Regions from separate parts of the Vibrio sp. SCP2 genome, predicted to be linked through region 1. Evidence: predicted binding sites of a transcription regulator. Region 1 holds the regulator's gene; each other region holds the start of a gene.
The links. The regulator PurR, encoded in region 1, represses purine synthesis genes. The targets are predictions, from matches to a motif close to TNANGNAAACGTTTNCNTNA.

Region 1 (7,879 bases):
GCTCAAAAATGCGAGTGTTGCACCTATGGTGCTAGCGAAAGAAACTAGCAGTAAGCTCGTCCAGAAACCGAAAAGGGCAGCACCCAAAAGAGTCACGACCGCAGCGCCAGGAATAGAGAAAGCGGTGATGGCAACATAGGCGATAAAATAGCTAGCAGCTGCAATAGTAAAGTTGTCAGCGATAAATGCTGCAAGCTCTGCTTGTTGGGCTTTAGCGTTTTCTAGCGTGAGATACTGGCCAAAATTAACGCCAAGCAAAACAATCAAAGCGACGAAAACAATTCCTAGGATGATCTTTTTATTCATGTTGAGCAGCTCCATTTAATTTCATGGATATCAAATATTAGTGTTACTAGACAAGACAGGGAAAGCAAGCGACAAATTTCAAACTGCAGATAAAAAGCAATAAAAAAAGTCAGCACTAAGGCTGACTTCTTCTACATATATTGTATTGGATTAGCTGACTTGCGTTAACAGCTCCTGACGTCGGCTTTGTGGGATTACCGACCAGTGTGTGCCTTTAATTGCGCCTTCTAAAGCCCAGAGAAGTTCGATGTTGACATCGGCAGAGTGTGTGGACTGTATAGCCTTAAAAGCGTGTACGGCACCCACTTCTTCTAGGTTTTCAACCGTGTCTATACCTGCTTTCTTGAGCATACGCTCAGTCGCTAACCTTAAGTTCGGCAGATCCTTCAAACGGTTCGGCTTCGCTTGCGATTGGGTTTGCTTCTCTTGGTTTGCTGCTTTTAAAGCGACAGTCGCAATCTTTAACGTTTTACCTGCGTCTGCTGCCCAGTCATCACAAAGCGCAAAATACTTCGTCACTACGGGAAAGCCGCGTTTTTTGTATACGTAAGGTTCTAGCCCTTGAGATTTAAACTGTTTAGCGAGAGCCGCGTCCGCGCGTACGTGAAGCTTATCGTTGACGACAAGTGCGAACATAGTGTCATCAGCAAAAATGCCAAAGCCACCAAACATTGAGCGAGACTTGATATGTCCTAGCTGCTCAAATAAACGCATTGAGTCTTTTAGTATTGGTTTATCCATGCTGTGTTTTCTCGGTGTATAAGTATACGCCACCAATGCAGGTCCGAGAGATTAGCAAAATTATGCAGAGACATTGTCAGTAAGGTGTCATACGAGTGCAAGTAAAAGCGGTATGACAGTTTGCATATTCGCCATCGGCAACCCCGCTACCAGACAATAAATTGTTTAAGGCCGGAGGCTTTGCGTCCCATCCTTTCGGAATGGTTTGCCCTGTTCGTGGCATTAATCGAACACTTTAAGAATAAATAAATTCTGCGCAGAACATCACGTTTGTATAGGATAAATGTGACATTGGTTCAATAAATAGAGGAGAGATATACGCTTAGCCAATAGTACGGCTACTAGCTAAGCGTCTGACTTAAGGTTATTTATTTAGATTACGAACGGTATTACGCTCAACAATCTCTGGGTGCATCTCAAACACGCGTTTTTCGTGCTCTTTGTCTTTAATTCGCTCAAGAAGAATTTCAAAGGCATTCTTACCAACACGACGTTTGGGTTGGTGAACCGTTGTAAGTGGCGGAGAGAAGTACTCGGCCAGTTCAATATTATCGTAGCCGATTACTGAGATATCTTGAGGTATTTGAATGCCTTTCTGTTGTAGACGGCTCATTAAACCAAGTGCCATGGTGTCATTAAAACAGAACACGGCTGTTGGCTTTTTATCCATTGCAACAATTTTATCTGCCGCCAATACCGCTGTATCACATTCGAAGTTACCTTCAAGAATCCAATCTTCATTTACCGGTAGTTCCGCTTCGGCCATGGCACGCTTAAAGCCACTAATACGCTCAACACATGCTGCTTTTTCGAAGTGACCACTTAAACAAGCGATGTCAGTGTGACCACGTTCAATTAGGTATTTGGTTGCTAAGTAGCCGCCTTCTTCTGAGTTATCGATGATCTTATCTGCTTGAGAACTTTCTGGGCCCCAATCCATAACTACTTTTGGAATATCTTTGTGGCGATCAAGCATTTCGCTCAGCTCTTCGGTCAGGTCTGAACACATCACTAAGATGCCATCTACGCGCTTTTCAGCCAGCATGCGAATGTAGTCGCGTTGTTTTTCATAGATGCCGCCTGTATTACACAGAATCAAGGTGTAACCTTGGCGGTAACAGTAGCTTTCTACGCCGTCGATAACTTCTGAGAAAAATAGGTTCGTCGATTGCGTCACTAACATACCGATTGTACGAGTAGTGTTGCACTTAAGACTACGAGCAACTGCACTCGGTGCATAATTAAGCTCGGTTACCGCTTCCATCACTTTTTCTTGTGTCGCTTCGGCAACAAAGCGTGTTTTGTTAATCACGTGAGACACAGTGGTTGTTGAAACACCAGCAAGGCGAGCAACGTCTTTAATAGTGGCCATAAATTTTGTCCTGTCGATGACTGCCACGAGAATATATTCAGTTTAGAATAAGTTGGCAGAAAGTATCAGAAACACAAAAACCGCTCTTATTTAGCGGTTTGTATTTGAATAGTTCATTTTTATCGTTTGCGGTCACGATTTTAGACCGCAATCCGACTTAGGGCAAACACATTTCTTCGAACTGACCTGTGTCAGTTCACATTGTCAGACTCTATTCACCAATTAAGTATGTGCAATCTAACTCTAAGAATGCCACTGTGAGAGAAGCGATCGCCGAGTAAAAACCGAACTCATCGAGTGTTTGACACTTAGCTGAAAACTTAGGGGTCCAACTTAGAAGGTGCTGACGAATGAAGCCCTCTTGCTCGATCAGTGCTTCTTCAATATGACGCTCTTGCTCAAGCTCATTAGAGCGAATGATGAGGTTGCCGAGAAAATCCAGCTCAATGGCAATATGGTCAGCAGGTTCATTTAAGCCTTCATCGACAGCAACACCATGCTCTAGCATTAACGCTTCCATCTCTTTCGCTGGTTTGTCGTTAAGCAGGCCAGTCTCTCCAATGTACATTGAAGCGTAAGGTAGTGCAGAGTCGCGGTCAGACTTCAAAAATAGATCACAAAAATCAGCAGCAAGCTCTAGTTGTGCATCTTCGCGATCGATTAAGCGATTAAGTGCATCAATGACACGATCAATCGACGGTTTAAGAGCGGCATTCTCGCCAAGGCCAGTAAGGAAAGAGCGGATTTGAGCTGAATGGTACTGCTCAAGGTTCTCTTCAGTTAACTCTTTGGCGTAAAGGCTTGAAAGCCACCAATAGATTTCCGCACGTTTCTCGTTGAATGCTTTGATTTCTTGCATTAGGTATCACTCCCAAAATAACTACCTATTAGTGTAACTAATAAAAATGAATAGCGGTAATGGCTTACGTGACAATAAAAGATGAATTATGAGCATTTATTAACAAAGGCGGCGGTTTTGTCTTGAATCAATAAAAAATCATCTTTCTCGTTTTTAAAGTGATAAATACTAGAAATGTTACTATTTATGAATAGAATAAATGATAGAACTATTCCCAATGCAAATTAAGTGGTGCAGATGAGTTATCACGTACTAGTAGTAGAAGACGACGTAGTGACTCGCAGTAAGCTCGTTGGCTACTTTCAGAATGAAGGTTACCAAGTCAGCGAAGCAGAAAGCGGCGAGCAGATGCGAGACATGCTACAAAGCAACGCGATTGATTTGGTGATGTTGGATATTAATCTACCCGGTGAAGATGGATTAATGCTAACTCGCGAACTTCGCAGTCAATCAGACATTGGAATTATCCTGGTAACAGGACGCACGGACTGCATCGACAAAATCGTTGGTCTCGAAATGGGTGCCGATGACTATGTCACTAAACCTTTTGAATTACGCGAGCTATTGGTTCGAGTCAAGAATTTACTGTGGCGAATTTCCGCTGCACGTAACTCGTCGGGCTCTGACAGCGCAGCGAAGCAAGATGATAATGTTGTTCGCTTTGGTGAGTGGACGTTTGACGTTCAGCGCCGTGCACTGAGTCGTAACGGTGAGCCGGTTAAGCTGACTAAAGCAGAATATGAACTGCTTGTGGCTTTATCCTCTTATCCAAATCAGGTTCTCAGCCGCGAACGTATCTTAAACATGATCAGCCACCGTGTTGATGCGCCAAACGATCGCACCATCGATGTCTTGATTCGTCGCATGCGAGCAAAAATGGAATTCGATCCAAAGAATCCACAAATCTTTGTTACCGTTCATGGCGAAGGCTATATGTTTGCCGGTGACTAAGGTCAATAGACCCTAACACCAAGCTAACAGACATAAAAATACCGAGGCTTGCCTCGGTATTTTTCTATCTAGATTTCTTATTCTGATTGGTATCAAAAATCAAACTTTACTTTCAGCGGCTTGCAGCGCTTGCTCTTCATAATCTGACGCCCAATTCCTAAGCGTTTGCCAAATTTGACCTAAGGTTTCGTGCCAATAACGCTCGGTTTGCTCCAAGTACACCGCTTTAGGCGTGTATTTAGCCCATGCTTGCGTAACTTTATCATGCGCAAGGTAATTGGTCGGTGCAGGGTACGGCTTTAATCCTGCAGAGTAGAATTCATTCAGAGCACGCTCCATATGACTTGCTGAAGTCACCACAACCAGCTTTTTGGTATTAACGAATGCTGCCGCTTGTCTCGCTTCTTCCCAAGTATCTTTGGCGGTTTCTAACAGAATAATGTCAGATTTCGAGACGCCAAGGGCGAGAGCCACTTTCGCCATCATACGGGCATTGCTCACTTCAGAGCCGCCCGCATAGCCAGATAAAATCAATTTAGACCCAGGGTAAATACGCATGATGCGAATACCTTCGGCAAGGCGCATCAAACCGGTTCGGCTTAATTCAGAAGTGGGTGGGATCTTATCGTCTACGACATGACCACTGCCGAGCACCATAACGTAATCGATCGATTGGTCGACCGGAAAAAAGGCCGAGTATTGGCGTTCAAGCGGCATCAACAAACGAGAAGAAACGGGTTGAAAAGCGATGAGGAAGATACCGATGAAAGAGAATAGAACAACAAAGCAGCCTGTCTTCTGTTTACGGGTAAACATGATCAACATTAAGCCGAATAGACCGATTATTAGCATCGCGGGAAGCGGCATAAGTAGAGAAGACACAACTTTTTTCAGCTCAAACATACTAAATAGTCCGAAAAAACATCAATTGATTATAATTTAAGAGAAAGCCTCTTTATTCCTGCTTTTCTTATGACAGAATAGCAGCACGATTAGACATGATAACCTAAGCTGCTGTGACTGAAGACCGCAATTTCGACGATATTGCCCACAAATTTGCAAAAAATATTTACGGTTCTGACAAAGGAGAGATTCGCCAAGTCATTGTTTGGGAAGATCTTCAACAGATACTTAATACTGTTGATGGGGCAAATCAGCAACTCAATGTGCTAGATGCGGGTGGCGGTTTGGCACAAATGTCGCAAAAGCTAGCTAAGCTCGGACATCATGTCGCGTTATGTGATCTATCTTCTGAAATGTTGCTATTGGCAGAGCAGGATATTGCAAAAAATGGCCTGCTTGAGCAGTATCGCTTCATTCATTCGCCAGTCCAATCGCTTGACCAGCACCTAGAATCCCAAGTGGATGTGGTCCTGTTTCATGCGGTGATGGAGTGGTTAGCGGATCCTAAACCTGCGCTAGAGAAAGTACTAGAACAAGTAAAGCCGGGTGGTATGGCTTCTATTATGTTCTATAACCACCATGGTTTGGTCTACAAGAATGTCGTGTGCGGTAACATTCCTCATGTATTAGACGGAATGCCGCATCGCAAAAGATTTAAATTACAGCCGCAAAAAGGCTTAAAACCTGAAGAGGTCTACCAGTGGATTGAAGACGCTGGTTTTTCAATTTGTGGCAAATCTGGTATCCGCTGCTTTAGTGACTACATAGGCAATATGGAGTACATGGGCGACTACCAGTATGAAGATGTGTTGGCACTAGAAAGACAACTGTGCAGAGAAGAGCCATACCTCTCGTTAGGTCGATACATACATGTATGGGCACAAAAGAAAGATAAGCAGGACTAACAATGAGTGAGATGACTCTAAATGCTGAGCAGCCGATCGATGAATTGGTCGGTTGGGTTAAGCAGCATGATTTCTCATTGAACCTGACAACAGAGCGACTGGCATTTCTAATCGCTATTGCTGTGCTCAGTAATGAAAGGTTCGATGAAGAATTGGGTGAAGGTGAATTGCATGATGCGTTTACCATTGTTACCCGATTATTTGAAGAAACGGGTGACGCGTCGGCGTTTCGCGCTAACAACGCGATTAACGAAATGGTCAAACAACGACTGATTAGCCGTTTTACCAGTGAAGTGACCGATGGCGCCAGTATCTATCGCCTGTCACCGCTTGCGATAGGGATTACCGATTACTACGTCCGACATCGCGAGTTCTCTAAACTTAAGCTCTCGATCCAGCTTTCAATGGTTGCTGACGAAATGTCGAAGGCAATTGAGTCTGCGCGTCAGGGCGGAACGCCAGGTCATTGGCGTAAGAACGTCTATGGTGTGCTTAAGTACTCAGTGGGAGAGATCTTTGATCAGATCGATCTGAACCAGCGTGTGATGGATGAGCAGCAGCAGTCGGTTAAGATTCAGATTGCTGAACTGTTAAACAAAGACTGGCGCGACGCTATCAACAACTGTGAAGCGTTGCTTTCTGAGACATCCAATACCCTCAAAGAGCTACAAGATACGCTTCAAGCCGCTGGCGACGAGCTACAGACGCAGATTCTTGATATTCAAGAACTGGTTTATGGTGATGATGAGCTGGAGTTTATTGCAGAAACTCTGTTTGGTCTGCAAATGAAGCTTGATCGCATCACCAGTTGGGGTCAGCAAGCGATCGATCTTTGGATCGGTTATGACCGCCACGTTCACAAATTTATTCGAACCGCGATTGATATGGATAAGAACCGAGCATTCAGTTCTCGTTTACGTCAATCCGTCAAAGAGTATTTCGATATGCCTTGGTACCTGACTTACGCAGATGCCGAGCGCTTAACCGATCTTCGTGATGAGGCCTTGGTACTGAGAGATGATGAAGTTACCGGCCAAGTACCACTAGAAGTGGAATACGAAGAGTTCCAACAGGTCAATGATGAATTGTCAGATCGTATTGCAGGCATGCTTAAAGTTCATAAAGAGCAAGGTGCACCTATCGATCTGGGCTTAGTGCTACGTGACTACCTAGCACAGCATCCGCAAACTCATCATTTTGATTTAGCTCGAATTGTTATCGACCAAGCGGTACGTTTAGGCTACTCAGAGTCTGACTACCAAGCCATTCAACCGGACTGGCAAGCGATCAACGAATTTGGTGCAAAGGTACAAGCAAATGTCATCGACCGATATTAATGAATACATGTCAGATAATCTGGCAAAAGCAATTTCAAACCCTCTGTTCCCAGCGCTAGACAGTATGCTGCGAGCAGGGCGTCATATCTCAAGCGAAGATCTTGATAACCACGCATTGTTGTCAGACTTCGAAGTGGAGTTGTCCTCTTTCTATCAACGCTACAACACGGAACTCGTGAAAGCGCCTGAAGGCTTTTTCTACTTGCGACCGCGTTCTACGTCTCTGATTGGTCGTAGTGTGCTTTCAGAGCTTGATATGTTGGTAGGTAAGGTATTGTGTTTCCTTTACCTAAGCCCAGAGCGTTTGGCACATGAAGGTATCTTTACTAACCAAGAGCTGTATGAAGAGCTATTGGCCCTTGCCGATGAAGAAAAGCTCATGAAGCTAGTGACCAATCGTGCAACTGGCTCTGATTTAGACAAAGAGAAGCTTTTTGAAAAAGTGCGCACCTCGCTGCGCCGTTTGCGCCGCCTAGGTATGATCATCAACATTGGTGAAACGGGT
Region 2 (7,879 bases), on a different contig from region 1:
AACTTTGGCTAACTTCTCGGCGACTTTGGCACCAACGCCAGTCAAAGAAGTGAGAGGAATCGCAGATAGCAGTTGGGACATGACACAGCTCGCTCGTTATTTTGAGTAAGTGACTCAGTGAGTTAGATAAGACCTTGTTAGTTAACCATCGGGCTGTGTTTTTGTACAGGAAAAAATCGGGATTAGAGAGCGGGAACGCTACGCTGTTGGATAACGGGATCGGGCTTCGCCCTGCTGGAAAATTAGTTTTGGCTCTAATGTGTATGGCGGGCAGTTCTAGCCTGTCCGAATGACAAAGGGTTGACCTTAAGAGTCAACCCTACATAATTTCTCCAGCTCTCCAGCTCTCCAGCTCTCCAGCTCTCCAGCTCTCCAGCTCTCCAGCTCTCCAGCTCTCCAGCTCTCCAGCTCTCCAGCTCTCCAGCTCTCCAGCTCTTTTATTTCTTCTGCATCTCTGCCCACCATTCGTCATCGGCGATGATCTGGCCTTGTTCGTCTAGTGGTGGATAAGGAAGCTTTTTGCGCTTGGCGACTTTAGCTAGAACGGGATGACCACGTTCAAACAGTAGTCGGTGGATGGTTTCTTCTGGTACAGAACTGACTTCATTATCATACATGCCAGCGGCTTCGCGTTGGCGCTGCGCTTCATAAAGGATGACTGCACTGGCTACCGATACGTTGAGAGACTGCACCATTCCGACCATTGGGACGATAATATCTTGGTCAGCGAGCTTTTTGGCTTGCTCAGATGCGCCTACTTTTTCACTACCGAGAATGATAGCCGTTGGTTTGGTGTAGTCGATGTCGCGGAAGTCGACTGCAGTTTCAGACAGGTTGGTTACAAGCACCTGCATGCCTTGAGCTTTGAGCTCAGTAATCGCCTCGTCGATAGAGTCATGGGTTTCAACGTCTACCCAGTTACGAGCACCTGCAGAAGTATGGCTCAGTGTGCGCATTTCATTTGGCCAAACTGCGTGAATCTTGTGAATACCCGTTGCATCGGCGGTGCGGATAACAGCAGATACGTTATTTGGCTTGTGAACTTCTTCTAGGCAAAGGGTTAAGTCAGCTTGGCGTGCTTTTAACACTTCTTGGATTCGATTGTAGCGTTCTAAATTCATAATCTTATACAAAAGAAAAGCCCTTGAAATGGTAGTTTCAAGGGCAGTTAGATATTCAAATCAAACGGTTAGTTCTTGCGGCGACGAACTTTAAGCGTCTGTGGCATGGCTTTAATCTTACGCATAATGCCAGCAAGGTGAACACGATCTTTAGTCGTTAGCAGTACTGTTACTGTGTATAAGCGACCATCACGTTCTTCTGTTGAAAGTCCGTGAATGTTGGAACCCGTCTTTGAAATAACATTGGTCAGTTCTGCGAGCGCACCTTGACGATTTTGTACGTCGACAGTGACTTCGGTGATGAACTCTTTATCGTAATCATCAGACCATTCCACCGCCATGTACTTATCCGGTTCTTTCTGATAACCGCGTACATTCGGACACATCTCGCGGTGAACAACTAAGCCTCGGCCCGGTGAAACATGAGCGATAATGTGGTCGTCTGGGATCGGGTGACAACAGTTGGCGAACGTGAGCAAAATACCTTCCGCACCACGGATCGGCAGTTTCTTTTTACCTTCGTTATTGCTCTCAACTTCGGTCAGCTCATCAGCATCGCCCAATAAGCGACGTGCAATGACGATACTCATCAGCTCGCCTAGACCAATATCTGCCAGTAGATCGTCGATTGACTCTACTTTTAGGTCGGTCAGAACATGGTTGATGTTCTCTTCATCGATATCTGATAGAGAAAGCTCACCTAAGGCATGGTTAAGCAGGCGACGACCTAAGGTAATCGACTCTTCACGGCGCATGGTTTTCAGAACCTGACGGATCTTAGTACGCGCACGAGACGTCACTACGTAGTTGAGCCATGCCGCATTTGGACGCGCACCCGGAGCACTGATGATTTCAATCGTTTGACCGTTTTTCAGCGATTTACTCAGTGGATAAGGGTTGCGATCAACACGAGCACCAACACAGGTATTACCGACATCGGTGTGTACGGCATAAGCGAAGTCTACGGCGGTAGCACCCACTGGCAACTCAACAATGCGGCCTTTCGGTGTAAAGACGTAAATCTCATCTGGGAACAGATCTGACTTAACGTTTTCGATGAATTCGAATGAGTTACCTGCGCTTTGTTGTAGCTCAAGCAGGCTTTGCATCCAGCGCTGAGCTTTGACTTGCGCCGTAGTACCTGTTCGCTCACCGTTGCCTTTGTAAGACCAATGAGCGGCAACCCCTTTATCCGCCATTTGATCCATATCTTCGGTACGGATCTGAACTTCAACCGGCACACCATGAGGGCCAACCATTGAAGTATGGATAGATTGATAGCCGTTCGCTTTCGGTACCGCGATGTAGTCTTTCATCCGACCTGGACGTGGCTTGTACAGGCTATGTACCTGACCAAGCACGCGATAACAAGTATCGGCATTGTCGACCACGACACGGAAAGCGTAGATATCCATGATGGTATGGAAGCGCTGCTCTTTGGTCTTCATCTTGTTGTAGATGGAGAAGAGGTTTTTCTCACGACCAAAAACACGCGCTTTAAGACCGACTTCTTCAAGGCGACCTTCAATCTCATCATGGATACGTTGAATCATCTCTTTACGGTTACCACGCGCGGCTTTAACTACCTCTTTAAGAACGCGATAACGGTTCGGGTAGAGCGCTTCAAAACCAAGTTCTTCTAGCTCAGTTTTAATGTTGTGGATACCAAGGCGGTGCGCCAATGGAGAATAGATTTCTAAGGTTTCGCGAGCGATACGACGCTTCTTGTCTGGACGAAGAGCACCGAGCGTGCGCATATTATGCGTACGGTCAGCAAGCTTAATCAGAATAACGCGGATGTCTTGCACCATGGCAAGAACCATCTTGCGGAAGTTTTCTGCCTGAGCTTCCTTGCGATCGCGAAACTTAAGCTTATCAAGCTTAGAAACGCCATCCACCAGTTCTGCAACGGTATTACCAAATTGAGCTTCAAGCTCTTCTTTGGTGACTTCAGTATCTTCAATAACGTCGTGAAGTAGGGCTGCTTGCAGGGTTTCAATATCAAGGCGCATTTCAGCCAAGATACGAGCAACAGCAACAGGGTGGATGATATAAGGTTCACCGCTAGAGCGGGTTTGCCCTTCATGGGCATCTTTCGCTACCACATAAGATTGACGCAGAGCCTCAATTTGAGGCTCTGTTAGGTATTCTTGGGCAACGTCTTTTAGGCTATCGAATAGATACAAACTTTAGGCCCGGAAGATAGTTGTAGTGACGAGACGTCTAATTAACGGCTGTGAGCAATGCTGCTTACAGCTGCTAGTTCAGCGGCTTCTTGCTCTTGCTGCTCTTGACGCTCACGTGCATCAAGAATCTCTTTAGTGATAAGACCTTCTTCGATTTCGCGTAGAGCGATAACCGTTTGCTTATCATTCTCTTCTGGCACTAGTGAATCTTTGCCACCAGTTTGCATTTGACGAGCGCGGCGTGCCGCAATTAGAACTAGGTCGAAACGGTTGCCAACTTTTTCAACAGCGTCTTGAACAGTTACGCGTGCCATGAGAACTCCAAATTAGTTAACTAAAATTTTGAATGACGAGAAATTATACAGGCTGACAGTTCCTAGTGTCTAGGATCTGTTTGTGTTTCCTGCTATTTACTCAGCTAAAAGCGCATCAAGCATGCCTTTATATTTAGCAGCTTGCTTGTCTTGCTTCAATCTTTCTGCGCGGATGATGGCTTTAAAGTCCATCAGAGCAGTGTCGAAATCATCGTTGATGATAACGTAGTCGTACTCACTGTAGTGTGAGATTTCTGATTTTGCTTCAGCCATACGCTTAGCAATCACTGCATCGCTGTCTTGCCCACGAGCGTTAAGGCGACGCTCTAGCTCACCATTTGACGGCGGTAGGATAAACAGGCTTTTTGCCAAAGGCATTTGTTCACGGATCTGACGAGCGCCTTGCCAGTCAATATCTAGGAACACATCGATGCCTTTATCGAGGTTTTCTTCAATCCAAACACGAGACGTGCCGTAGTAGTTGCCAAACACTTCGGCATATTCAAGGAATTCACTTTTCTCGATCAGCTCTTCAAAGTGCTCTTTTTGTACGAAGTGGTAATGAACACCATCTTGCTCGCCAGGGCGCATACCGCGAGTGGTATGAGAGACCGACACTTTCATCGCGTAGGTTGGGTTAGTTTCTAGCATGGCTGAAATCAGACTAGATTTTCCAGCACCACTTGGTGCAGATACGATATATAGAGTGCCTTTACCCATAGGTACGATCCCACATTTGGTTTGATAACTGCCAGTAGATAATACCGACATGTTTAAAGATAGCACTGACCACATAGAAACACCGAAGTGGTGAAATTTAGGCCAGAAAAATGGAGGCGAAGAGTAGCATAAATCGCCTATTTAGGACAACTTGCAATAGCTGCTTAATTGTCACCGTTTTCACGCGTTGAGAACTAAGGGGATATTCAACAAATTTATCGCCCAAAGCAATCGTTTGCTATTTTTGTATATTTAACCGAGAAAAGCGTTGAGTTTTTATTCGAGATCCTTACAATTCGCGCAAACGATTAAATGCTGTATATGTCTAATAAAATGGATTGGACGTTTCTACCACTGAGCCTACCTTAGTGACTACAGTAGCTTATGCGCCATCTCTTTTTGCAGCATTGAACCCGTTTACTGTTTACCCCACTTGTAAAGGTTTCATTGTGAGTCTCGAATCAACTCTAAAAGCCCAGAGTCAGTCTGGTGTGCTGAATTCAGTATTTAAAATTGCTGAGCGTAAAACAACCTTAGGTACCGAGCTATACGCTGGCTTTATTACCTTTTTGGCGATGAGCTACATTTTGGCGGTTAACCCAGCCATTTTGGGCGGCATTCCTGGGATGGATAAAGGCGCAGTCTTTACAGCAACAGCACTGGCTGCGGCTATCGCGACTTTCATTATGGGTGTTTGGGGTAATTACCCAGTTATGCTTGCGCCAGGCATGAGTATGAATGGTTTCTTTAAAGGGATGCTACTCAGCGGCTCGGTCGCTTTGGTTTGGAACGAAGCCCTATTTGGTATCTTTTTGTCAGGTGTGCTCTATCTGCTCCTCTCTCTGACCAATATCCGTAAATCCCTGATAGAGTCGATTCCTAACGATCTGAAGAACGCAATCACGGTATCGCTTGGTCTGTTTATCGCCTTTTTAGGTTTAAAGAACGCGGGCATCATCGTCGAAAACAAGTTTGTTTTAGTTGGTATGGGTAATATCACTGACCCGCAAGTGATCATTGCCTACATCAGTATTTTTATTGCCTTGGGTTGTATGGTTCGTGATATCAAGCTGGCGACCTTTATCTCGTTTGTCAGTGCGATTCTGTTAACCGTTATCGCTGATATGGTGATGGGAACAAGCAATGCCCCAATCCCTGAGCAAATCGTGACGGCACCGCCAAGTATGGCGAGTACGTTTGGTGCTGTGTTTGATTTCTCTGGTCTAACTGCGGACAAGATGTTCGATCTGCTGTTTGTTGTGGTTATCTTCCTGATTGTCGATTTCTTTGATGGCATGAGCACGATAGTGGGTGTTGGCCGTGATGCAGGTATTATCGACAAAGATGGCAAAGTACCTAACGCTCGTTCAGCCCTAGTTGCAGATGCAGGAGGAACTGTGATTGGTTCGGTTCTTGGTACAACCTCGATTACTGCGTTCTCTGAGTCTGGTATCGCCTCTTCGCAAGGTGCGAAAACAGGTCTAGCGGCGGTAGTGGTTTCAGGCTTGTTCCTTGTTTCGCTGTTTTTGTACCCTCTGTTCTCTATTTTCTCTGCGGCTATGGTTGCTCCTGCTATGGTCGTGGTGGGCATCTACATGATAGGTCGCTTAGGCCAGATTGATTGGGAGAAGAAAGAGTCTCGCATTGCTTCATTCTTTACCATTATGTTCACCGTACTGAGCTTCTCGCCAGCCAATGGTATGGCGATGGGCTTTATCAGCTACGCTTTCACTATGGTTGTTGCTGGTAAAGGGAAGCAGGTTCACCCAGTGATTTACGCTCTGTCGGCTATTTTCTTAGCCTACCTGTTGCTACTGTAATTGTTAGAAGAGTTGGCACATTGACTAAAGGATGAATGTTTGCCAACTCTTTTTTATCTTCCTCGTGATAAACTGTTTTTCAATCAATTGGATTGTTTTGGAAACAACGCATGCCTTCTCACTTACCTCAGTCGTTTAGTAAACCGTTTCTTAAGATCTTTTATGCTCTAGAAGCTGTGCTCTTGGTGGCGATTACGCTCGCTACTTTGTACGCCATGGTTGAAGAATTTTTGCATGTGTTTACTGAAAAGCGCGTCCTTCTTACCGATATTCTGCTGATGTTTATCTATCTCGAAGTGCTTGCCATGGTTAAGCAGTTTGTGATGAACGGTAAGATTCCAGTGAGATACCCAATCTATATCGCCATGATGGCGATTGCTCGTTACATCACTTTAGGAATGAAAGAGATGGATGCGACCTTGGTGGTATGGTTGTCTGTCGCGGCATTGATTCTAGCCGTCGCTACTATGGTGATTCGTGTTGGACACCATTACTGGCCTTACGTGGATAGAACCACCTTAGAGAAAGATGAGTAGCTATTTAGACTAAAATGCCCCGCGAGTGAAGCGGGGCATTGTGTTTTAGTGTTGCTCTTCGTGGCGGATATACATAAGCACCACCATGCTAAAGCCCATAAACTGCCATAGGTACTGGCCGTCACTCGCTCCTGAAAGAGTTTGAGTCAACGCCATACAACCAGCGACAAACTGCGACGCGATTGCAGAATAACGCAGCCAAGGTCTTTGCTTGTTAGCCATAAATTCACCGTTGAGGACAGAGCGAATAATTAGAACAAATGGCAAGCACTGCAACACAATCAAAATAGGAAACATAAAGTCGAACGTTGGGCTAAGAAACACGTGGCCAACTTGGCTTTTGTCCCATGTTCCGACGATATAACCTTTCCAGCCAGACCATGTATCACCTGCATAGGCGGTTTCTGGCGTTATTACGCCCAGTAAGACCCCCATCACTTTGTCGATGAAGCCGTTCTTGAACCAAAATACAAACAGAAATATTTGGACTGGAATGATTTGATAAGCGAGTTTTTTCAACATGAACTTGTACCCTAAACGGATGAAACTGAATTGCTCGCTAGTATGCTAAGAGCGGTTTTGTTCATGTTTGATGCAAGGCAACTTGATTTTAAAGCACACAAAATCCCTACTTTTCTAAGTACAGAGAGCTAGGGCTTAAGGGGCTTAAAGCCTTACCAGTTCAAGGGTGGAGTAAGGCTTAGAGTTTGACAAAGTTTGAGGTTTAGAAGAGGTTTGCTTTTTGTGAAGATTCAATAAGATCAAACAGTTGTCCTTTATTCTCTTTCTGTAGGCTTTCAAAACGCTGGTAGTTGTATTGCGAGCTTTTAGGGTTGTTTGCACTTTGCTCGGTAACACTAAGCAGATAGTAACTGATCGGGCTCGGGGTGCTTTCAGCAGCGTAAAAGAGGTAAGGGTATGACTGATCGTGCTGGTTGTTGATCAGTAGCGCCAAACCCAGCGTCAGATTGGCGATGTCGCAGCGCGGATTCATCTCAAATGCTTGTTTAGCTAAGACGAGTGACTGTGATTGACTCTTCTGGTTTTGACCTTCTAGATAGTCGAGAGAAGCCGCATAGGACAACAGAGCATTGACCAAGTAGTTGTCACGGCCTTGTTGCTGAATCTGTTGAAGTTGCTTCGTGATAGGCTTGAAAGCCTCCCCTCCTTTACCTTGATAAA
Region 3 (7,879 bases), on a different contig from region 1:
GCGTTAGCAGTAGGTGCTGCTTCACTGGTTCTAAACCTTCTTCTGCTCGGCGAGACTTAGAGTCTAAGATGCCCAGAATGCGGTCAGAGTCGCGTACAGAAGAAACTTCAGGGTTAGTGGTAACTATCGCTTCATCTGCAAAGTATAGCGCCATTAATGCACCTTGCTCGATGCCTGCTGGAGAATCGCAGATAATAAAGTCAAAGCCCATTTCGTCTAATTCATCTAAGATGCGACGAACGCCTTCTTTCGTCAGTGCATCTTTATCGCGAGTTTGAGAGGCAGGGAGAATGAATAGGTTCTCTGTGCGCTTGTCTTTGATCATCGCTTGGTTCAATGTCGCTTCGCCGTTGATTACGTTGACGAAGTCGTAAACCACGCGGCGTTCACAGCCCATGATAAGATCGAGGTTACGCAGGCCAATATCGAAATCGATAACTGCCGTTTTTTTTCCTTTTACAGCAAGGCCTGAAGCGATTGCGGCGCTTGAAGTGGTTTTACCCACACCACCTTTACCTGAAGTGACAACAATAACGCGTGCCATTATGTGTTCCTTATAAGATTAAATCGTTAACAACTCGAACTTTAGCGAGTCGTCTTGCAAACTGAACATAACTTTTTGCTGCCAGAACTCGTCGGCGAACTGCTCGGTGAGCCAGTAGTGTCCTGCGATCGACATAAGTTCGGCATTGAGCTTATTGCAGATGATGACTGCGCCAGTGTTTCCACTCGCCCCCGCTATAGCGCGGCCGCGTAGAGTACCGTGGATATGAATAGAACCATCTGCAATTACCTCAGCTCCCTCGCTAACATGATTGAGTACCACAAGATCGCTGTCCTTGGCATATATTTGTTGCCCAGAACGCACCGGCGTACGGATAATCTTGGTTGGTGCCATCTTTGCAGGAGCTTGAGCTGGCGACTTGCTCGCAGACATAACGGCAAACTTAGCTTCAGAGGCTAAATTCTGTGTGCGCTTGTCTTTGCAGCCTGTGACGCCTACGGGAATCATACCTGCTTGGGAAATACCTTCTTTCAGTCTCACAAAGTCAATATCACCATCGACTTTTGAAATATTAATGACAACGGGCGCATGAGCAAAAAATGCCGGAGCCTGCTCTACCTTTTCTTGTAAGAAATGAATAGTTTTATCAACATTGTTGTCAGAAAGGTGCAAAACTGACAAAGTAAAGCTGCTGCCTTTTAGGTCTGGGGTCTGTGACATCTTTTACTTACAACCTCTTAAGGGCGTTGCCTGAGACTAGGGGTGTCATGTTATATTCCCAGAATAAGCACAGCAAGTTATCTTGCGCTCAATTGAGTGTTTTGCTTTAAAAAATAGCGAAACATTGACGTTCAATGAAATAAATGGATAAAAGGCTTCCAATGCTTTGTGCAATTTACAAAAGTTCTAAAAAAGAAGGCGCTTACCTATATATCCCGAAAAAGGATGATTTTTCACAAGTTCCTGACACTTTAATGCAGATGTTTGGCAAACCTATTATGGTTATGGTGGTCAAACTGGAAGGGCGCACACTGGCACAAGTTGATGTCGAGAAAGTAAAACAGTCTTTAATAGATGATGGCTTTTTCTTGCAGTTGCCACCGCCACCAAAAAACCTACTCGATGAATATAAAGAGCAAAAACAAGCTCGTCAGCAATCTGAAGATTAAATAAACAATATTGGGATTGTTGGTTTCTATTGCTCAAGGAGGGCAATGTGAAAAAACTACTGTCAGTCGTTCTAGGATTAACACTCTCTACCTCTGTATATGCGAATGAGGTCAGTTTTGAGCAATATGTTGAAGGCTTAAAACAAGAAGCTCGAACCAATGGTATTTCGGAGCAAATTATCGATCAGGCTTTTGACAATGTGACTCATAAGCCTCGTGCTGTAAAAGCGGATAAGAACCAACCGGAAAAGAAATTAACACTGGATGAGTACATTCCTCGTGCAGTTCCAGATTGGAAGGTAAAACAAGCGAAAGCGCTATACAAAGAGCACTACGCTGAGTTAAGCCGAATTGGCGAAGAATACGGTGTACAGCCACGTTTTATTGTTGCGCTTTGGGGTGTCGAAAGTAACTTCGGTAAGTTCACAGGTAACTACCCAGTGATCGATGCACTATCGACGCTCGCCTACGATGGTCGCCGAGAAGCCTTCTTCCGAAAAGAAACCATGGCCGCACTGCAAATCTTGCAAGAAGGACATATTTCAGTCAGCGACTTTAAAGGCTCTTGGGCTGGGGCGATGGGGCAATGTCAGTTTATGCCAAGCTCTTTCCTTTCTTATGCTGCTGACGGAAGCGGTGATGGTAAGAAAGATATTTGGAATACAGAAGCGGATGTGTTCGCGTCAGCCGCCAATTATCTGAGTCAATCTGGTTGGAATGACAAGTTCACTTGGGGGCGTCAGGTTAAGCTACCGCAAGGTTTCGACATGGACCTAGAAGGCCGTGTTGAAGGTAAAGAGAAAACCCTAGCGGAGTGGAATCAACTTGGCATCACGCGCTACGATGGTAGTTCATTGCCACAAGTGGATGTGGATGCATGGTTGACCGCGCCAGACAATGCCAACGGGCGAGTCTATCTGGTTTACAACAACTACAATGTACTGATGAAGTGGAATCGCTCTTACTACTTCGCTTTAGCTGTCAGTCATCTCGCTGATAGAATTACGTTGTAGACAAACAATTTAAAACAAAAGGAGCTCGATGAGCTCCTTTTTCTTTTGGAGATCCTGTGCTTTCAGAACGTGCTGCGCAAATGGTAGTGTTTGCCGCTTTGCTCAAACATAAGAATTTTACCTTGGCTGCTAAAAGCTTAGGTGTCTCGGTATCCCATGTGAGTAAGCAATTGGCTCAGCTTGAATCATCGCTGGGTGTAAAGCTTGTACAACGAACGACGCGCAGCTTTACGCCAACCGAGGCTGGGCAAAAATTTTATGAACATTGTGCTCAGTTGGTTTCGATAGTGGGTGAGGCTCAGCTAGAGGTTGAAAGCCAGCGTGATGAGGTAGCAGGGCTAGTGAAAATTGGTTTGTCGCAATCTTTTGGTACTTTGCACATCATTCCTGCAATTGATGAACTGCGCCAGCAATATCCCAATCTTCAGGTTGAAGTGCATTTATTCGACTACAAGGTAGATATGCTAGAAGAAGGGTTGGATCTGTGGATTACCAACAATGAACATCTTCCAGAAGGCTATGTGGCTCAGCGCTTAGCGGACTCACAGTTTGTTGTGGCAGCCTCTCCTGATTATTTAGTTAAGCATCAAACCCCAAGTCACCCAAGTGAACTGACGGAACATAATTGCCTGATTTATCGAAGCTGGGAAAGGGATTATACACGATGGTCATTTAGCAGCCCTCAAGAACAGTTGAGTATTAAAGTCTCTGGGAATTATTCGGTCGACTTAGCAGAAGCGGTACGTGATGCCGCGGTTGCAGGGTGGGGCATTGCCTATCTAGCGACTTATCTTATCGGCGATGAGTTTAAAACCGGGCAACTTATCCAGCTGTTTCCCGATTGGAACGCTTCGCAAAGCATGCCATTTTACGCAGTCTATCCAAGTCGTCGTTTCTTACCTAAGAAGACGGTAGCCGTGATCGATTTTATAAAGCAGAAAATTGGCAACCCTTGCCATTGGGATAAGAAACTAGCGCCCTATATTCAAAGACCCTGACAGCGGCATCTTGGTAAGATTAATTTTTCGTACTCCATAAACATCATTTCCATTTGGAAAAGATAGTCATAAGCAAACGTTTATATGTTTAATTATCAATGATTTATTTGTGTGGTGGTTTTTTAAGCTATGCAGAATACATCCAGTTAACAACTGTGACTTGCATCTCATTTTTAGATGACTAGACTCCGACGCCATTCTTGTTCCCCCTTCTGTCGGATTCATGTTATGAACTCAATTCTTGGTGTTGTAGCCATTCTATTTACTGCTTGGTTACTCTCTACAAATAGAAAGAAAATTAACTTTAAAACGGTATCGCTGGCGTTTGCATTGCAAATTACCTTTGCGCTATTGGTGTTGTACGTACCAGCAGGCAAAGAAGCGCTGAACAGCGTGACTGGCGCCGTCTCCAACCTGATTAACTATGGTCAAGAAGGTATCGCTTTCTTGTTTGGCGGCTTGGCAACAGGTGGCTTTACGTTTGCAATCAACGTTCTTGGCATCATCATCTTTTTCTCGGCGCTGATTTCTGGCTTGTACCACATTGGGCTTATGCCAAAAGTGATTAACCTTATTGGTGGCGGGCTGCAAAAGCTATTGGGTATTGGTCGTGCTGAGTCTTTGTCTGCGACAGCAAACATTTTTGTCGGCATGATTGAAGCGCCGCTAGTGGTAAAACCGTACTTAAAACAGATGACGGACTCGCAGTTTTTCGCTGTTATGTGTGGTGGTCTTGCTTCTGTCGCTGGTGGCACCTTGGTTGGTTACGCGTCGCTAGGTGTGGATCTCAACTACCTGATTGCTGCGGCGTTTATGTCGGCTCCGGCAGGTTTGTTGATGGCTAAGATCTTAGTACCTGAAACGGAAACCATCAGCCCGAGCACTGAGCTAGATAATGCCGAGATGCCGAAAGCGACCAACGTCGTTGAAGCTATGGCTGACGGTGCAATGTCTGGTTTGCGTATTGCCGTCGCTGTTGGCGCAACCTTACTTGCCTTTATCAGTGTAATTGCGATGCTTAACGGCATGCTAGGTTGGGTTGGCAGTCTAGTTGGAGTAGATCTGAGTTTTGAGTTAATCCTTGGTTATGTGTTCGCGCCAGTGGCGTGGCTACTCGGCGTTCCTTGGAATGAAGCCATCACTGCAGGTTCGTTAATCGGTAATAAGATCGTTGTGAACGAGTTTGTTGCCTTCATCCAATTAATGGATGTCAAAGCGCAGCTAAGTGAGCACTCACAAGCTATCGTGACCTTTGCACTGTGCGGTTTTGCAAACATCTCAACCATGGCGATGCTAATCGGTGGCTTGGGAAGCTTAGTACCGGAAAAGCGTCCATTCATTTCCAAATACGGCTTCCGCGCCATTGCGGCAGGTGTCATGGCAAACCTTATGAGCGCGTCAATTGCAGGTGTGATTCTTAGCTTGTAGGGAAGGGTACTGGAACGGACTTCGTCCTTCGGGAACGGGCTGCGCCCTATGGAAAGCGGGATTGGGCTTCGCCCTTGTGGAAAACTAAAGTGGACTTCTTAACCATAGCGGCGCAACTTTAGTTATCCAGTTATCCAGTTATCCAGTTATCCAAAACGCAAAAGGGCAGATATCACTCGATATCTGCCCTTTGATTATTTATGGCGTCTTCGTACTACTTCTTAGTATGAAACTGCTCACAAGCAAGCATGGTGTTCTCAATTAGGCTTGCTACCGTCATTGGTCCCACACCGCCTGGTACTGGGGTAATAAAGCTTGCGCGCTCTTTTGCGTTGTCATAGTCAACATCACCAACTAGCTTGCCTGAATCTAAGCGGTTAATACCCACATCGACCACTACTGCACCTTCTTTGATCCAATTACCAGGAATAAAGTTTGGTTTACCTACTGCAACCACAACTAAGTCAGCTTGGCGGACATGACCTTCAAGGTCTTTAGTGAAACGGTGACAAGTGGTGGTCGTGCAGCCTGCCAGCAGCAGCTCAAGCGTCATAGGGCGGCCGACAATGTTTGACGCACCTACAACAACTGCATGCATACCACGTAGGTTGATGTTGTAGCGCTCTAGTAGAGTGATAATGCCTTTAGGCGTACAAGAGCGGAGTTTAGGAATACGTTGAGCCAAACGACCTACGTTGTATGGGTGGAAACCATCGACGTCTTTTTCAGGGTGAATACGCTCAAGGACATGTGTTGCATCAATACCAGCAGGAAGCGGTAGCTGAACAAGGATACCGTCAATCTCCGCATCACCGTTAAGCTCATCAATAAGAGCCAGTAGCTCTTCTTCTGTCGTCGTTGCAGGAAGGTCAAAAGATTTTGAGACAAAGCCAACTTCTTCACATGCACGACGTTTACTGCCGACATAAACTTGAGAAGCCGGATCTTCGCCGACAAGAACCACTGCTAGGCCAGGAGCACGCAACCCAGCTTCTTTACGAGCTTTTACGCGGGCTGCAACTTCTGAGCGAACAGTTTGGGAAATTAGAGTTCCATCAATATTTTGAGCGGTCATGACTTTCCTTTAATAAGAATGGCGAATTATTTGCAGCGCATTGTCGCAAATTATTTGACGAACATCTATAAGCAAACGTTTGCTTTGTGGTGTTTTTAATCAAAATAGAATTCTGTGACCTTTTTTTAGTCAGTCAGATCATAATGTTACTAAAAGCCCTTGTTTTAAGAATTCGAACTCGTATAATCCTTTCCCTGTAGCGCGCCCTTAGCTCAGCTGGATAGAGCACGTCCCTTCTAAGGATGTGGTCGTAGGTTCGAATCCTACAGGGCGTGCCATTTATTCTAGAAACCCGATAGCTCATTAGAGCTGTCGGGTTTTTTCGTTTTGGTGCTTTTCCAACTTGTCTATCTCATGCAGTTAGGTGGTCAATGACTGCCATTTTCAGTGCTTGATATCGAGCCAATGTTGATACGTGAATGCGCATATCTTTTAGTTGTTTGCTTAAGTATTACTCAATAAGCATCTTTTTTGTGAATGATTATCACTTTAGGTTTAGCTTTGTGAATGTTTATATGAGTTTGTTTTTGTAGTTAATTAATTGATATATAGGGATAAAATGGATTTTTATAATGATTAATTTGTAACTGAGATTCGGCTCGTGTATCTAAGTCTGCGGCTAGTGATAGGCTTTAATGTGTCGGCCTTCTAGCATCCACTCGAAAATTAGATGACAGATGTAGTTAGATGGCGGACAAAAAAGATTTAAGTGACAAGCGAGTACTTATCGTAGAAGAGAACAGTATGTTGTCTTCGTCGATAAAAAACATGCTGAAAAAAATGGGTGGTGCAGAAGATAAGTTGCACAAGGCACAAAATGTCATGACCTTTAAGCAGCTTGTTAACCAGCATCGCTTTGATCTGATCATTTGTTCTTATGCCAGTAAGAAGAAAATAGTCGGCCCTAAATATCACTACCTTTATCAGCAAAGCCGTGCCTACTCACGTGACTGCTCATTTGTCGTGATTGCCAATAGTGGCGATGATGACCATATTAGAGGGGCAGAGGAGTTAGAGCCGGACAATATTCTCGGTCACCCTTTTAATTACAACCAGTTTAAGCACCTTATTGCCAGTAGCTTAATTAAACGTTCGATTTTGGCAACGGTGCATAAGAAGCTCGAAATTGGTTTATATGATGACGCGATTGAAATTTGCAATCGACAATCAAAACGCAAGGGGATTGAGTGGCTAGACTTTCACAAAGTCGTTGTTGATTGCTACGTAAAACAGAACAAATATGACTCAGCTCTACTAGTCCTTAAACAGTTGAGTAGACAGGTAAAACATCGTTGGCCACTTGTAAAACAGATTTCGCTGCATGATGAAATGGGAAATGAGGTGGAAGCATTAGCTCTAGCCCATGAATATGAACTTCTCGGTTACCCTGATGACCCTTTGGTTTCGCAGATCACAGCACGTCATTCATTGCTTGATTGTGATCTAGATAAAGCCGTTCGGGTAATGATTAAGCTTTCGATACGCTACCCACATATCGTTCACCTTACGCTAAAGTGTGTGATGCTGTGTATCATGCTCTCGGACTATCGAAAAGCGTCGATGTTTCTTGCCAAAATTGACTATGATTCAGTGCTAGATGATGAAGAGTTAGTGTTTATTGAGGAGCTGAGGTTGTTTCTCGAAGCACTTATCGCCATCAAAACACGCAACAAAATGAATCCGGCGACATT

Region 2: the regulator PurR is predicted to act here: its motif matches at 4,565-4,584, upstream of AC5O63_RS16295 (NCS2 family permease).
Region 3: the regulator PurR is predicted to act here: its motif matches at 6,256-6,275, upstream of folD (bifunctional methylenetetrahydrofolate dehydrogenase/methenyltetrahydrofolate cyclohydrolase FolD).

Annotation. Positions count from the first base shown of each region.
Region 1 covers NZ_JCAFVV010000003.1:403,880-411,758, reverse strand. The annotation lists gene AC5O63_RS13005 (TVP38/TMEM64 family protein) at 1-306, opposite strand, end outside; gene AC5O63_RS13000 (TfoX/Sxy family DNA transformation protein) at 457-1,047, opposite strand; cyclic di-GMP riboswitch class I at 1,181-1,267, opposite strand; gene purR (HTH-type transcriptional repressor PurR) at 1,412-2,419, opposite strand; gene torD (molecular chaperone TorD) at 2,631-3,278, opposite strand; gene torR (two-component system response regulator TorR) at 3,516-4,229, shown strand; gene elyC (envelope biogenesis factor ElyC) at 4,329-5,132, opposite strand; gene cmoM (tRNA uridine 5-oxyacetic acid(34) methyltransferase CmoM) at 5,246-6,037, shown strand; gene mukF (chromosome partition protein MukF) at 6,040-7,374, shown strand; gene mukE (chromosome partition protein MukE) at 7,355-7,879, shown strand, end outside.
Region 2 covers NZ_JCAFVV010000006.1:45,909-53,787, forward strand. The annotation lists gene recG (ATP-dependent DNA helicase RecG) at 1-81, opposite strand, end outside; gene trmH (tRNA (guanosine(18)-2'-O)-methyltransferase TrmH) at 438-1,121, opposite strand; gene spoT (bifunctional GTP diphosphokinase/guanosine-3',5'-bis pyrophosphate 3'-pyrophosphohydrolase) at 1,190-3,307, opposite strand; gene rpoZ (DNA-directed RNA polymerase subunit omega) at 3,349-3,621, opposite strand; gene gmk (guanylate kinase) at 3,718-4,341, opposite strand; purine riboswitch at 4,637-4,736, shown strand; gene AC5O63_RS16295 (NCS2 family permease) at 4,791-6,161, shown strand; gene AC5O63_RS16300 (phosphate-starvation-inducible protein PsiE) at 6,272-6,697, shown strand; gene AC5O63_RS16305 (hypothetical protein) at 6,743-7,219, opposite strand; gene AC5O63_RS16310 (winged helix-turn-helix domain-containing protein) at 7,422-7,879, opposite strand, start outside.
Region 3 covers NZ_JCAFVV010000002.1:114,830-122,708, forward strand. The annotation lists gene minD (septum site-determining protein MinD) at 1-544, opposite strand, end outside; gene minC (septum site-determining protein MinC) at 563-1,225, opposite strand; gene AC5O63_RS08505 (YcgL domain-containing protein) at 1,387-1,674, shown strand; gene AC5O63_RS08510 (lytic murein transglycosylase) at 1,722-2,687, shown strand; gene AC5O63_RS08515 (LysR family transcriptional regulator) at 2,744-3,685, shown strand; gene AC5O63_RS08520 (NupC/NupG family nucleoside CNT transporter) at 3,914-5,113, shown strand; gene folD (bifunctional methylenetetrahydrofolate dehydrogenase/methenyltetrahydrofolate cyclohydrolase FolD) at 5,328-6,188, opposite strand; tRNA gene AC5O63_RS08530 (tRNA-Arg) at 6,390-6,466, shown strand; gene AC5O63_RS08535 (response regulator) at 6,876-7,879, shown strand, end outside.